DNA from 2 places in the Hansschlegelia sp. genome. Region 2 is predicted to be linked to the other one. Evidence: predicted binding sites of a transcription regulator. Region 2 holds the regulator's gene; the other holds the start of a gene.
The links. The regulator LexA, encoded in region 2, represses DNA repair genes until DNA is damaged. The targets are predictions, from matches to a motif close to TGTTCNNNNTGTGTTCNG.
Positions count from the first base shown of each region.

Region 1 (7,642 bases), on a different contig from region 2:
TCCTTGCCGAGCATGGCGGCGGAGCGCATCCCCACCGGACCGGTGCCGGCGAGGATCACCGCCCTCTTGCCTTTCACGTCGCCGCCGAGCGCCTTCACCGCAAGCGCCACCCCGGCCGCAGCCGTCGTGTTCGAGCCGTTGGAGTCGAGCATGGTCGAGACGCGGAACGGGCCGAAGAAGCGCTTCTGCACGGCGTCGTAGACCGCCTCGCCGGCCGCCATGTCGCCGCCGCCGACAAAGATTGCGGTCGACTTCTTCTCGGAGCCGCCGCGCGTGTAGATCGTGCCGTCGACATAGGCGCCGACGTTCTCGACCGTCACGCCGCCATAGCCCGCGATGTGGTCCGCGCCGCCGTCATAGCCGACGACCGTATCGAAGACGCTCGGCGCAGGGTCGGTGTCGAATTGGAAAAGCAGCTTCTTTGTCATGTTTTTCCCTGTCGCCCGCGCTCGGGCTGTTTTCTTGACCGCCCTCGAGGAGGGCGCGGTCCGATGCCGCCTGGTCCTGGGCCGCCCGCATCGGCGGCCGCCCGGAGCGGAAGCGTCGGCGATCGCCGTCCGGTCGGAATTTGACGTCGGAGAGCCCGGCCGTTCGGGCCGAGGCTCTCCTTGCGCTCAGTATTCGGGACGCCGCCCCGCCTTCCGCCTCACTCCACGACGTTGGACGGCTTGCCGGCGACGAAGTTCTCGACATTGTCGATGAGCTGATCGGCGAGGATCTGCATCGCCTCCTTGGAGGCCCATGCGACATGCGGGGTGACGATCAGGTTCGGCAGGTCCGCCTCGCACAGGATGTTGCCGTTCTTCGGCGGCTCCTGAGCCACGACGTCGAACCCCGCGCCGCCGATCTCGCCCGACTTCAGCGCCTCGAGCAGCGCCGCCTCGTCGACCAGCCCGCCGCGCGCCGTGTTGATGAGAAGCGCGTGCTTCTTCATCTTCTTGAACTGCTCGGCGCCGAACATGTTCTTCGTGTCCGGGGTCAGCGGCACGTGGATCGTGATGGCGTCGGATTGCGTCAGAACGGTCTCGAAATCCACCAGGCCTTCCTGCGGGAAGACGTCGTAGGGCAGGACCTTCATGCCGAGCGCCTCGGCGCGCTTGCCGATCGACTTGCCGAGCGCGCCATAGCCGATGATGCCGAGCGTCGAACCGGCGATGTCGTAGATCGGGTAGTCGAAGTAGCAGAACTGGCTCGACTTGTTCCAATCGCCGCGCTTCACCGACTGCGCGTAGGGCACGATCGAGCGCCGCAGCGCGAACAGCAGCGCGATGACATGCTCGGGGACGGTGTTGAACGCGTAGCCGCGGATGTTGGAGATCGTGATCCCCTGCGCCTTGGCCTGCGCCTTGTCGATGACGTCCGTGCCGGTCGCCGCGACCGCGATCAGCTTCAGGTTGGGAAGCTGCTTCAGGACGTCGGCGCGCATCGGCACCTTGTTGATGATCGCGATGTCGGCGTCTTTCAGCCGCTCGACGATCTCATCCGGCGTCCAGGTCGACTCGTATTCCTTGTAGTCGTGCGGGAAGTTCGGCGCGCGAACGTTGGCGTCGAGACTTTCGCGGTCGAGAAAGACGATCTTGTGCGTCATGGAGACCCCCATTTCGCGGCTTGGCGGAGGGCGTCGTCCGCTGGCCGCTTGAGAAAGACGGCATATCGCGCGCGGCCCGGACGGGACAGGCCTTTCGGCCCGGCCCGCCGGATCGCGATCCGGATTACGCCGCCTTGGGGGTGGCTTCCTGCTTCTCGATCGGGTTCTGGCGGAGATACTGCTGCGCAGCCGCGACGCCCGAGCCGGCTTCGATCTTCACGCCGTTGTCGAGCATGGACATCTCCGCGCCCGCGATCGCGCCGAGCAGCATGAGCTCGTTGAGATCGCCGATATGGCCGATACGGAACACCTTGCCGGCGACCTTGGAAAGGCCGGCGCCGAGCGCGAGGTTGTAGCGGTTGTAAGCGTGCGAGATGATTTTCGCCGCGTCGACGCCCTCAGGCGCCAGGATCGCGCTGACGGTGTCCGAGTACCAGCGCGGGCTCTTGGCGCAGAGCTTGAGGCCCCACGCGTCAACCGCCTTGCGGGTCGCCTCGCCGAGCACGTGATGGCGATGGAAGACGTTGTCGAGACCTTCCTCGAACAGGCAGGCGAGCGCCTCCTTGAGGCCGTAGAGCAGCGGCAGGGCCGGCGTGTACGGGAAATAGCCCGCCGGGTTCTGCTTCATGTGGTCGTCGAAGTCGAAATAGACCTTGTTGAGCTTGGCGTTCTTGCGGACGTTCAGCGCCTTCTGGCTGACGCACACGAAGCCGAGGCCGGCCGGCAGCATCAGGCCCTTCTGGGAGCCGGAGACGGCGCAGTCGACGCCCCACTCGTCGAAGCGGAAGTCGATCGAGCCGAGGCCCGAGACCGAGTCGACCAGCAGCAGCGCCGGATGGCCGGCGGCGTCCATCGCCTTGCGGATGGCGCCGATGTTCGAGGTCACGCCGGTGGCGGTCTCGTTATGGACCACCATCACGGCCTTGATCTCGTGCGCCTTGTCGGCGCGCAGGGCCTCCTCGATCTTCTCCTCGTGGGCGCCCGTGCCCCACTCCTCCTCCTGGACCTCGACGTCGAGGCCGAGGCGCTGGGCCATGTCGATCCAGAGGTGGGAGAACTGGCCGAAGCGCGCGGTCAGCACCTTGTCGCCGGGAGCAAGGGTGTTGGTGAGCGCCGCTTCCCAGCCGCCCGTGCCGGAAGACGGGAAGATGAAGACCTGGCCGTCCTTGGTCTTGAAGACCTTCTTCATGCCCTCGAACAGCGGCAGCGTCAGCTCGGGAAACGCCGGCGAGCGGTGGTCCTCCATCGACACGACCATCGAACGCAGGACGCGGTCGGGCAGGTTGGTCGGGCCGGGGACGAACAGGAAGTTACGACCAGGGCGTCTCGCCATTGTTTCCTCCAAAGCGCTTCTTGGCGGCGGAAAATACACGGGGGGTTGCATTTGACTATGCGACAGCCAGTCACGTTCGCATAGCATTACGTCGAACAGGACAACAGTTCTTCAGCTTCAGAGAAACTACTATCCCTCGTTCAGAAGAAGTTTGGTCGCCCTAGTGGATCGGACGATAGGCCGCTTCGATCAGCTCCCGGCGCAAATCTTCGGCGGCGGACGCTGGACTGCATCCTTACCGTGAAAGAGCGACGGATGTGAGATGAACGGGCACTATGCCCCGGCCGTCGCGCGGTTTCGAGGTCGACCTTAGGAGAACCGCCCGGCGCAATGTCGGCCGGCACGCCTTGGCGCGCTCCGGAGCCGACAGCCCGAGAGGGCGCAGGAATCGCCCATCACCGCGCCGCCGGCGCCGGTTCGAAGGGACGGATCGCGTTCATCAGCGCGCCGTAGGGCGCGAGCAACGCGGCTGCGGCCGCGACCTTCACGAGGAAATCGAAGGCGGCGAGATTGACCCAGAGCGGCGCGGCCACGGCGCCGCCGAGCAGCGCCGTCGGCGCCGACATGTCGGCGACCCCCGCAAAAGCGAGCGTGAAGAACAGGACGGTGTCGAGGCCCGAACCTGCGAGGCTCGCAAGCAGCGGCGCCCGCCACCATGTCTGGCGGCGCAGCCGGGCGAACACGCTGACGTCCAGCAACTGCCCGACCAGGAAGGCCGTCGCGGAGGCGACGGCGATCCGCGGCGTCGCGAGCCAGATCGACAGCGCGGCCGCGATCGCGAACCCGCAATAGACCACGCGGCGCGCGCCGGCCGGCCCAAAGCGACGGTTGGTGAGATCAGTGACCAGGAAGGCGACCGGATAGGCGAAGGCGCCCCAGGTCAGCTTGTCCGCCAGGCCGAACGCCGTCACCGGATGCTGAACGAGGATGTTCGAAGCGACGACGACGAGCGTCATCGCCGCGACCGCAGGCGCCAGGTCCCGCATGATCGTTCCGGCCGGGGCGAAAGCCCGGCCGCGCCGCGGCGTCAGGAAGCCGCCTGCTCGACCGGCTGCTCGCCGGCCTTGGCGATCTTGCGCTTCAGCTCGCGCGCGCCCTGGCTGAGCTGGATGTCCGCCGCCTTGGCGAGGAAAGCGTCGAGGCCGCCGCGGTGCTCGACCGAACGCAGCGCATGGGCCGACACCTTGAGCCGGACGGAGCGACCGAGCGCTTCCGACAGCAGCGAGACCTGCAGCAGGTTCGGCCGGAAGGTGCGCTTGGTCTTGTGGTTCGAGTGGCTGACCTTGTGGCCCGACAGCACGGCCTTGCCAGTGAGTTCGCAACGCCGCGACATGGGCTATGCTCCTGCAACGATCAAAGGCCCGCGCGAAGGCTTCGGACGCGAGGTCCGGGCTGCGCCGCGAGCCTGGAAAAGGAGGCGCTGCTATAGACGCGGCCGCCCGAGGCGTCAAGGATCGGAAAGCGAGCGGACGAATCACGCGCGACCGATATGGCTGCTGACCCAATTTGGCGCCGGGCCTCACAAATATCGGAATTCTGCTTAAGTTCGGCAGCGGACAGACGTTCTCCAGGATGGGCGCGTCGCCGATGGGCCTCGCGCGCCGGCGCACTGAGATTCTCTTTCATGAAAACCACCTTCGTGGCCGCAAGGCGGCCCCTATCGAGCGTCGCCCTTGGTCTCGCGCTTTCCGCGCTGACCGCGGCCGGCCCTCTTCTGGCGGAGACCTCGGCGGCCGCGGCCGAGACGCGGATCCGCGCGCGCTACGCTATGACGCTCGCGGGGTTCGACATCGGAACCGCCACCATGCAGGCGGGGGTGGACCGCTCCTCCTATGACATGAACCTCAGCGTGCGCATGACCGGCCTGGTGAAGTTCTTCACCGGTGGCAGGGGCGCTGCGACCTCCCGAGGCGGCGTCGAAGACAGCCGCGTCACGCCGAGCGCCTATGCGCTGAACACGCGCAGCAACAACAAGGGCCAGATCATCCGCTTCGCGCTGGCCGGCGGCGCAGTGCGCCAGATGTCGGTCGATCCGCCCCCGAAGACCAAGGATACGGTGCCGGTGACGGACGCCGACAAGCACGGGATCGTGGATCCGCTGAGCGCGCTCGTGATGCCTGTCGCGGGATCGGGCGATCTGCTGGCGCCCAGCTCATGCGACCGCACGCTGCCTGTGTTCGACGGCAGGCAACGTTTCGACGTGGCGTTGCGTTACGACCGCACCGAAACCGCCGCAGCCGACCCCGACGTCAAGGGTTCGTATGACGGCAAGCTGATCGTCTGCAAGGCTAGCTACAAGGCGATCTCCGGCCACAAGCCCGGCCGTTCGCAGGTCGCGTTCATGGAGAACAACAAGGACATGGAGGTGTGGCTCGCGCCGGTCGCCGGCACCCGCACCCTGCTGCCATGGAAGATCTCCGTGCGGACCCAACTCGGCACCGCCGTGATCACCGCGACCTCCTTCGTCGTCGACGGGCAGACCCGAGCCGCAGGCGCGAAGGGGACCAACCTCTGATCCGCCCGGCTGGAGCGTTCCCGCCGCGCGGCGCTGTGAGGAACGCGTCTCAAGACCTTGGAACGAATCGGGAATCGGCGTCGGAGGGCCGATTCGACCGTGCTTCGTTCCGGTCACGTTCTTGTTTCGCCGGCGTTTCGCGGCCTCGGCTGCTCCGGACGACCGGTTAAAGGGTTCTGAATGACCGATCCTGCGACGCTCGCTCCCGCGCCGGCGTCAGAAATCCTTGCGCCGGCGCGAGGCCGCGGCGTCACCGCGGTTCTCGGACCGACGAACACGGGCAAGACCCACCTCGCGATCGAGCGGATGGCGGCGCACGGTTCCGGCCTGATCGGCCTGCCGCTGCGGCTGCTGGCGCGCGAGGTCTACGGCCGGCTCGCCGAGAAGGTCGGGCCCGACAAGGTGGCGCTCGTCACCGGCGAGGAGAAGATCAAGCCGCTCGGCGCGCGGTTCTGGGTCTCGACGGTCGAGGCGATGCCGCGCGACCTCGACGTCGACTTCGTGGCCCTGGACGAGATCCAGCTCTGCGCGGACTTCGACCGCGGACACGTCTTCACCGACCGGCTGCTCAATCTGCGCGGCCGCTACGAGACCCTCCTGCTGGGCGCCGCCACGATGCGTCCGCTGGTCGAGAAGCTGCTGCCGGGCGCCAACGTCATCGGCCGGCCGCGGCTGTCGCAGCTCACCTTCGCGGGCGAGCGCAAGCTCACGCGCCTGCCGCCGCGCAGCGCCATCGTGGCGTTCTCGGCCGAGGAGGTCTACGCGATCGCGGAGCTGATCCGGCGGCAGCGCGGCGGCGCAGCGGTCGTGCTGGGCTCTCTGTCGCCGCGCACCCGCAACGCTCAGGTGGCGATGTACCAGGCCGGCGACGTCGATTACCTCGTCGCCACAGACGCGATCGGGATGGGGCTCAATCTCGACGTCGATCACGTCGCCTTCGCGGGCGACCGCAAGTTCGACGGCCACCAATTCCGCCGGCTGAACCCCGCCGAGATGGCCCAGATCGCAGGGCGCGCGGGGCGCCATCTACGGGATGGCAGTTTCGGAACGACCGGCCGCTGCCCGGGCTTCGAGCCCGAACTCGCCGAGAAACTTGAGAGCCACAGCTTCGAGAGCGTCAAGGTTCTGCAGTGGCGCAACGCCCGGCTGGACCTGCGCAGCGTCGACGACCTGATCGACAGCCTCTCGCGCCCGCCGGCGGAGCCCGGCCTGACACGCGCGCCGGACGCCGACGACCTGCGCGCGCTCATGAGCCTTGCGCGCGATCCCGAGACCCGCAGGGCTGCGCGCGGCGAGGCGCAGGTCCGGCTGCTCTGGGACGTCTGCCAGGTGCCGGACTACCGCAAGATCGCGCCGGCGCAGCACACGGAACTTCTCGCGGACCTCTATGGTTTTCTGGCCCGGCCGGGTAAGGTCCCGACCGACTGGTTCGCGCGGCATGTCTCACAGACCGATCGCGCAGACGGGGACATCGACACTCTTTCGGCACGGATCGCCCATGTCCGCACATGGACCTTCGTCGCCAATCGCGCGGATTGGCTGGACGATCCGGACCATTGGCAGGGCGTGACCCGCGCCGTCGAGGACAGGCTCTCCGACGCTCTTCACGAACGGCTTGCTCAACGTTTCGTCGACCGACGCACCAGCGTTCTCATGCGCCGCCTGAGGGAAAAGGACATGCTCGAGGCCGAGATCAACAAGGACGGCGACGTGCTGGTCGAAGGCCACCATGTGGGGCGCCTCGCCGGGTTTCAGTTCGCTCCCGACAGCTCCGCCGAGGGCGTGGAGGGCAAGGCGCTGCGTGCGGCGGCCTCCAAGGCGCTCGCAGGCGAGATCGAAGCGCGCGCCGCGCGGTTCGCGAACGCCGCCGACGGCGACATCGTGCTCGCGGCCGACGGCGCGGTGCGCTGGCTCGGCGAACTGGTCGGCCGCCTCGTCAAGGGCGAGAAGACCCTGCAGCCGCGCATCCGCACCCTCGCCGACGAGCAGCTCACCGGCGCCGCCCGCGAGCAGGTCGATAAGCGTCTCGACCTGTGGATCCGCAGCCACGTGCAGAAGCTGCTGGGGCCGCTCACTGCGATCGAGTCCGCGGAAGACGTCACGGGCGTCGCGCGCGGCGTGGCCTATCAGCTGGTGGAGGAGCTCGGCGTCCTGGACCGGGCCCGCGTTTCGGAAGACCTCAAGAGCCTCGACCAGACGGCGCGCG
Region 1 is NZ_DATLJK010000002.1:66,634-74,275, forward strand. Features, by position in the region: gene VM780_RS00730 (NADP-dependent methylenetetrahydromethanopterin/methylenetetrahydrofolate dehydrogenase) at 1-428, opposite strand, end outside; gene VM780_RS00735 (D-2-hydroxyacid dehydrogenase) at 647-1,588, opposite strand; gene VM780_RS00740 (aminotransferase class V-fold PLP-dependent enzyme) at 1,713-2,921, opposite strand; gene VM780_RS00745 (queuosine precursor transporter) at 3,317-3,907, opposite strand; gene rpmB (50S ribosomal protein L28) at 3,949-4,254, opposite strand; gene VM780_RS00755 (DUF3108 domain-containing protein) at 4,546-5,436, shown strand; gene VM780_RS00760 (helicase-related protein) at 5,617-7,642, shown strand, end outside.
Region 1: VM780_RS00760 (helicase-related protein) is a predicted target of LexA. The motif match lies at 5,542-5,559, and genes of this name have one in related genera.

Region 2 (7,642 bases):
CGCCACCGTGCCGAGCTTGACGCCGGCCTCCTCCGCCACCGCACGCACGGCGGCTTCCGCCTCGGCGGCCGTCCAGGGGTCGATCGCCGCGAGGCGCTCGGCGAGCAGCGCGAGCAGCCGGCGCGCGTCGGGCGTCAGCAACTGCTCTGCGGCGGGCTCCAGCGACAGCGGCCGCTCATCGAGAAGGAAGCGCGCGCCGTCCAGCAGTTCGACGAGAGTCTTCGCGCGCTCCTTGAGGCCCGGAAGCGCTCCCTCAAGCGCCGGCCAGCGGCCGGTTTCATCGAGCCGCGCGATCGCGGCGGGTCCGCCCGGCAGGTAGGGAAGCGCGGCGCGGAAAGCCTCCATCAGCTCCGCGTCAGGCGTCGCCCGCATGTAATGGCCGTTCAGGTTCTGCAGCTTGACCTGATCAAAGCGCGCCGCCGAACGGCCGACGTCGCCGATATCGAACCACTCGACCGCCTGTTCGGTCGAGAAGATCTCATCGTCGCCATGGCTCCAGCCGAGCCTGGCGAGGTAGTTGCGCAGCGCTGCCGGCAGGAAGCCCATCTCCCGGTAGGCCTCCACGCCGAGCGCGCCGTGGCGCTTCGAGAGCTTCGCCCCGTCCGGGCCATGGATCAGCGGGATATGCGCCATCTTGGGCGCGCTCCAGCCCATGGCGTCGTAGATCTGCGCCTGGCGGGCGGCGTTGGTGAGATGGTCGACCCCGCGGATGACGTGCGTCACGCCCATGTCGTGATCATCGACCACGACCGCCAGCATGTAGGTCGGCGTTCCGTCCGAGCGCAGCAGCACGAGGTCGTCGAGGTCCTTGTTGGGGATGACGACGCGCCCCTGCACGAGATCGTCGATGACGGTCTCGCCCTCGATCGGCGCCTTGAGCCGGATCGCCGGCTGGCGGTCCGTCGGCCAATCGGTCTCCGGCCGGTCCCGCCAGCGGCCGTCGTAGCGCGGCGGACGCCCTTCGGCCTGCGCCTTGGCGCGCATCTCCTCAAGCTCCTGGGCCGTCGCGTAGCAACGATAGGCGCGGCCCTCGGCCAGCATCCGCTCCACCGCCTCGCGGTGCCGGGCGGCGCGGGCGAACTGGAAGACAGGCTCGCCGTCCCAGTCGAGACCGAGCCACTTCAGGCCGTCGAGGATCGCCGCGATCGCGGCGTCGGTCGACCGGGCGCGATCGGTGTCCTCGATCCGCAGCAGCATCGTGCCGCCGAGACTTCTGGCGAACAGCCAGTTGAACAGCGCGGTCCGCGCGCCGCCAATGTGCAGGAAGCCCGTCGGCGACGGCGCGAAGCGTGTGACGACGGTCTCGCTCACTTCAGGTCGTTCTCTCGCGCTCGGGGGAGGGGTGCGGCGTCGTCTGTACGCCGCGGCGCGCCGGTGTAGCATGGGCCTGCGACCGGGGGAAAGACGCGCCGATGGCGGAGCAGCCGGGCCGGCCAAAGCGGGGCAGGGCGCGCGCAGCGGCCATTCCGGAGGATCGGGCGGCCGGTCCCGACCGCGCGGCGACGGCATGGGGCGGCGCGGCTTCCGCCCGACTGTCGGCGCTGCTCGCCGAGGAGGCGGAGGCCGGTCGACCGGCGCTCTGGCTTCCCGTCGCGTTCGGCTGCGGCGCCGCGATCTACTTCTCGGCGGGCCGCGAGCCCGAACTGTGGGCGAGCGCAGCGCCCCTCGGTCTCGGGCTCGGGCTGCTCTGGCTTGCCCGCGGCAGATTCCTCGCGCTCTGGCTCGCGCTCGGCCTGACCTTCGGCGGCGCGGGCTTTCTCGCCGGCAAGCTCGCGACGGTCCGCGCAGAAGCGCCGACGCTCGAGCGGCCGCTGCGCGGGGAGGTGGTCGGCCGCGTCCTGTTCGTCGAGCCGCGCGCGCGCGGCATGCGGCGGCTGACGATCGCGCCGGAACGGTTCATCACGCTGGCCGCGCGCGACATGCCGGCCCGCGTTCGGGTGACCGCGCGCGCAGATCCGCCGCTGGCGGCCGGCGACCGCATTGCGCTGACGGCGCTCTGGCGGCCGCCGGAGGGGCCCGTGCGCCCCGGCGGCTACGACTTCGCGCGCGTGGCCTTCTTCGAGCAGATCGGCGCGACCGGCTACGGCGCGAAGGACATCCGTATTCTGCCGGCCTCTCCGGGTGGCGTCATGTCGGACGCGGCGGCGCGGCTGGAGCGACTGCGCGCGGACCTCACCGCGCGCATCTCGGCCGCCGTGGGCGGCCCGGAAGGCGCGGTGGCGGCGGCTCTGGTCACGGGCGTGCAAGGCCCGATCCCGCCCTCGGTCTCGGACGACCTCCGCGCCGCCGGCCTCAGCCATATCCTGTCCATTTCCGGGCTGCACATGGCGCTCGTGGCCGGCACGCTGTTCTGGTTCGCGCGGGCGCTGCTCGCGCTCTCCCAGCGCGCGGCGCTCAGCCTGCCGGTCAAGGAAATCGGCGCAGCGGTGGCGCTCGCCGGGGCCACCTTCTATCTCGCGCTCTCCGGCGCGGAGGTCGCGACGCAGCGCTCCTACGTCATGATCGCGGTCGCGTTGCTCGCCGTGATGATCGGCCGGTCCGCGCTGGCGCCCCGCAACTTCGCGCTCGCCGGGCTGCTGGTGACCGCCTGGACGCCCGATGCGCTGCTTGGGCCGAGTTTTCAGATGTCCTTCGCCGCCGTGGCCGGCCTGGTGGCGTGGTTCGAGACCAGGCGTGACCTGCCTCCCGCGCCGCCGCCGGCCTCGCGCGGCGCGGCGCTCACGCGCCGCCTTCGACGCGCGGCGACGCTCGCGGTTATGACGACCCTCATCGCCGGGCTCGCGACCGCGCCGTTCGCCGCCTATCATTTCCAGCGCCTGACGCCTTACGCGTTGGCGGGCAACGCGCTCGCGGAGCCCTTAGTCGGGCTGATCGTGATGCCGGCGGCGATCGCCGGGCTGCTGTTCGCGCCCCTAGGACTGGACGCGATCTGGTGGCGTCTCATGGGCTTCGGACTCGAGGGCGTGCTCGCCGTCGCTGGAGCGGTCGCCGCCTGGCCAGGCGCCGAACGCAACGTCGTGGCGTTCGGGCCGGGCGCCCTCAGCCTCTTCGCGCTGGGGATCGCATGGCTCTGCCTCTGGCGAACGGCGCTGCGCTGGGGCGGGCTCCCGATTCTCGGGGCGGCGCTCGCGCTTGCGGCGTTTCCGGCGCGGCCGGACGTCGTGATCGACGCATCGGGTCGGGCGCTTGCGGCGCGGGCGCCGGATGGCCGGCTCGCGCTGCTCGGCGCCAGCCCGGGCCGGTTCGCCGCCAAGGTCTGGTTTGCGGCCGACGGCTCGCCTGCGCCGACGCGGGACGCCGCACGCGACGTGCGGTGCGACGCCTATGGCTGCACCGCGCCCCTCGCGGGCGGTGGCGTCGTCGCGCTGTCGTGGGACCCGAGGGGACTGGAGGAGGACTGCCGGCGGGCGGCGCTTGTCGTCACGCGCCTTGACGCGCCGGCGGCCTGCGCGGAGACGGCGGCGGTGGTTGACCGAAGAATCCTCGCAGCGACCGGCGCGCTGAGCCTCACGCGCTCCGGCGATGGCTTTTCGGGCGTCGCCGCCCTCGACCCCGCGGGCTCAAGGCCATGGACGCGCCAGCCCCCGACGCCGCCTCCGGCCGCCGCTGCGCGTCTGGCGTTCGCCCCGACGGCGCCCGTCAAGGACCTCAGGCCTCCGCCGGTCGACCCCACCGGTTCCGCCGAGGCGGAGGAGGAAGACGAGACCTCTCCGGACGATCAGTAGCGGCGGATCAGCCCGACGAGCCGTCCCTGGATGGCGACGCGGTCGGGGCCGAAGATCCGCGTTTCATAGGCGGGGTTTGCGGCTTCAAGCGCGATCGAGGCGCCGCGCTTCCGCAGCCGCTTCAAAGTGGCCTCTTCCTCGTCCACCAGCGCGACCACGATGTCGCCCGTGTCGGCGGTGTCCTGACGGCGGATGAGGACGAGGTCGCCATCCAGAATGCCGGCCTCGATCATCGAATCGCCGCGCACCTCGAGAGCGAAGTGCTCGCCGGTCGACAGCAGGTCCGGAGACACCGCGATCGTGTGGCTCCTGGTCTGGATCGCCGAGATCGGCACGCCGGCGGCGATCCGGCCCATCACCGGCACATGCACGGCCGAGCGCCGATCTTCGCCGTCGTCGTCGTTCGAAGAAGCGGGCTTGAGCCGCCCGAGATTGCCTTCGATCACGCTCGGCGAGAACCGGGGGGTCGGCCGCGTGACCGAGGGGGCCGCGGCCTCTGGCAGCTTCAGCACTTCGAGCGCGCGCGCCCGGTTCGGCAGGCGCCGGATGAAGCCGCGCTCCTCGAGAGCCATGATGAGCCGATGAATGCCCGACTTCGACTTGAGGTCGAGCGCCTCCTTCATCTCCTCGAAGGAGGGCGGCACGCCGGCCTCCTTCAGCCGCTCATGAATGAAGCGCAGAAGCTCGTACTGCTTGCGGGTCAACATGGGCGGGTCCGCGACGGTGCAAAACAAATCATGAACAGAAATCTACCTGTTCTAGATGTGTTCTGCAACAGTTAACGTTCGGTTCATGCCGGGGCGGACGTCGGGAATCCGCTCCTGCGCTTCGGCTTCAGAGCGGATGCGGCAGAGGCAGAATCATGCAGGGATCGCCCGCCCGGGCAGCGGCCGCGCCGGCCGGGCGAACGAGCAGGCATTCGGCTTCGGTGAGCCGCCGCAGCATGGACGAATCCTGCCGCGGGAAGCCAGTCGCGACGGCGACTCCATCCGGATCGAAGGTCAGGGCGGCCCGCAGATAGTCTTCGCGATGGTCGTTGGCCGGCATGTCCCGGCCAAGCCGCCCCGGGATGATCTGCGGCTCGATGTCGGCGCGCCCCGAGAGACGCCGAAGCGCGGGCATCAAGAACAGCACGGCGCAGACGATGGCCGAGACGGGATTGCCGGGAAGGCCAAGCGCCAGCATCTCGCCCCGCCGCCCGGCCATCATCGGCTTGCCGGGCCGCATCGCGATCTTCCAGAAGTCGAGCGCGACGCCGCAGGCCTCCAGCGCCGGCCGGACGAGGTCGTGGTCGCCCACGGAAGCGCCGCCGAGCGTGACGAGGACATCGGCCCTCTCGTCGATGGCGCGCTCGATGGCGGCGCGGATCGCCGCTGGATCGTCCGGCGCGACGCCGAGATCGAGCGGCAGGCCGCCTTCGCCGGTCACGGCGGCCGCGATCGCAAAGCCGTTCGATGCGAAGATCTGGTCCGGGCCAGTCTCTGCGCCGGGTAGGGCGAGTTCGTCGCCAGTGGCCAGAATCGCCACGCGCGGCCGCCGCGCGACGGGGACCGAGGCGTGGCCGAGCGCCGCGGCGAGCGCGAGATCGCGCGCCCCGAGCCGCCGGCCCTCGGGCAGCAGTGTCTCGCCGGCCGTAAAATCGAGGCCCGCCCGACGGACATGGCGGCCGACCGGGACCGCCTCGTGCGCGACCACCTCGTCGCCCTCGCGCGCGGCGTTCTCCTGGAGGAGAACCGCGTCCGCCCCCGCGGGCAGCGGAGCGCCGGTGAAGATCCGTGCGGCTTCTCCGCGGCCGATCTCGCCGCCGAAAGCCTTTCCGGCCGCGGCTTCACCGACGACGCGCAGACGCGCCGGGGCGGTCGCGACATCGGCCGAGCGCACCGCATAGCCGTCCATCGCGGAGCAATCCCATGGCGGCTGCGTCCGGAGCGCATGGAGCGGCGCGGCAAGCGTTCGGCCGAGCGCCTCGCCCAATCGAACCTGCTCGGACGGAAGCGTTTTCAGGCCCGAGATGATACGGGCGCGAGCCTCCGCGACAGGGAGAAGGCCGCTCATCCTTCGGCCCTGAAGTCTCCGGAGCGGCCGCCGGACTTGGCGAGCAGCCGCACGCCTTCGATCCGCATTCCGCGGTCGACCGCCTTCGTCATGTCGTACACCGTGAGACACGCGACGGAGACCGCGGTAAGCGCCTCCATCTCAACGCCGGTGGGGCCGGTCACCCGCGCGGTCGCGGTCACCACGACGCCCGGCAGCGTCTCGTCGGGCCTGAGATCGACCGAGACTTTCGACAGCGCCAGCGGGTGGCAGAGCGGGATCAGCTCGTGCGTCCGCTTCGCCGCCATGATGCCCGCGATCCGGGCCGTGCCGAGCACGTCGCCCTTCTTGGCGTCGCCGGCCAGGATCAGCGCCAGGGTCTCGGGGGCCATCACAATCATGCCCTCGGCCGTCGCCTCGCGCGTCGTCGCAGGCTTGTCGCCGACGTCGACCATATTGGCCTCGCCGGAGGCGGAGAGATGGGTGAGGCCGGTCTGCTCCGAGGTCACTTGGGGCTCCTGGTGAGAATTCCGGTCGCGACGTCGAACGACACGGCCGCGAAAACGCCGGCCCCGGTGAACGCGAGTCCGATCAGATAAAGGCGCGTGGCCCGGTCATAGACCGTCTTCAGCAAGCCTTCGACCGGCAGCAGCAGCGCGAGGGCGCGGATCTGAAGCAGCGCCCCGCAGAACACCGCAAAGACGGATGGAAGATCATACCAGCGCCACACGCCGGGGCTCGAGGCCCATTGCGAGAGGAAGCCGAGCGTGAAGGAGACGGTGATGCCGAAGGCCGTGATCGTGCCGTTGCGGAAGACCGCCTCGATCATGGCCTCTGCCGGGACCGGAGGCCGGGACTCTGCATCCCTCGGCTCGGCTTCCGGCTCCCTAAGCACCTGCGCCGTCATCCTTGTTCAAGAGCTTCGCGAGGAGGTCGATCTGCTCCTGCTGCTTGCCCAGCAGCACGATGATGTGCTCGTCCCGCAGCCGGTCCAGCTTCTCGTGCAGCCCCATGATCTCGATCTCCGCCTTCAGGTTGACCTCGTAGTCGCGGGCGGCGTTCTCGCGATCCTTAATCGCCTGGCGGTTCTGGCTCATCATGATCACCGGCGCCTGAAGCGCCGCGAGCATCGACAGCATGAGGTTGAGGAAGATGAACGGGTATGGGTCGAACGGCCGGGACAGCAGCCAGACATTGGCCCCGACCCACAGGGTGAGAAACACCCCAAAGCTGATGATGAAGGTCCAGGAGCCACCGAACGACGCCACATGATCGGCGAGGTTCTCTCCGAACGTCTTCTCCTCGTCGCGGAGCGCCGGATGCCGGATCAGGACGCTGCGATGCTTGGCGTGCTTCAGCACGCGCGCCTCGGCTTCGGTCAGCGTCTCGGCGCTCTTCCCGAACCAGCGCTCTGCCGCGTGGTCGAGCTCGGCGTGCCGGTCGTTCGACATAGGGCCCGCCCTGTTCCGCTCAGGACGCCGGCGGCGGCGCCAGCAGCGCGCGGGTGGCGGAGGCGACATCCGCCTGCCGCATCAGGCTTTCGCCGACCAGCAGCGTCCGGCAGCCGACGGCGGCGAGCCGCGCCACGTCCGCCGGCGTGAAGATGCCGCTCTCGCCGACGAGGATGCGCCCGGCGGGAACCAGAGGGGCGAGCCTCTCCGTCGTCTCGAGCGTCACCTCGAAGGTTCTGAGGTTCCGGTTGTTAACGCCGAGCAGGGGCGCGGCGAGCGGCAGCGCGCGGTCGAGCTCTGCGGCGTCGTGCACCTCGATCAGGGCGTCCATGCCGAAATCTGCGGCCGCCGCGACGAGGTCACGCGCCTCGGCGTCGGTGACCGCGGCCATGATCACCAGGATGCAGTCGGCGCCGAGCGCCCGCGCCTCGG
Region 2 is NZ_DATLJK010000004.1:48,224-55,865, forward strand. Features, by position in the region: gene gltX (glutamate--tRNA ligase) at 1-1,311, opposite strand, end outside; gene VM780_RS01660 (ComEC/Rec2 family competence protein) at 1,413-3,725, shown strand; gene lexA (transcriptional repressor LexA) at 3,719-4,432, opposite strand; gene glp (gephyrin-like molybdotransferase Glp) at 4,560-5,780, opposite strand; gene moaC (cyclic pyranopterin monophosphate synthase MoaC) at 5,777-6,268, opposite strand; gene VM780_RS01680 (hypothetical protein) at 6,265-6,588, opposite strand; gene VM780_RS01685 (DUF1003 domain-containing protein) at 6,647-7,210, opposite strand; gene trpC (indole-3-glycerol phosphate synthase TrpC) at 7,230-7,642, opposite strand, start outside.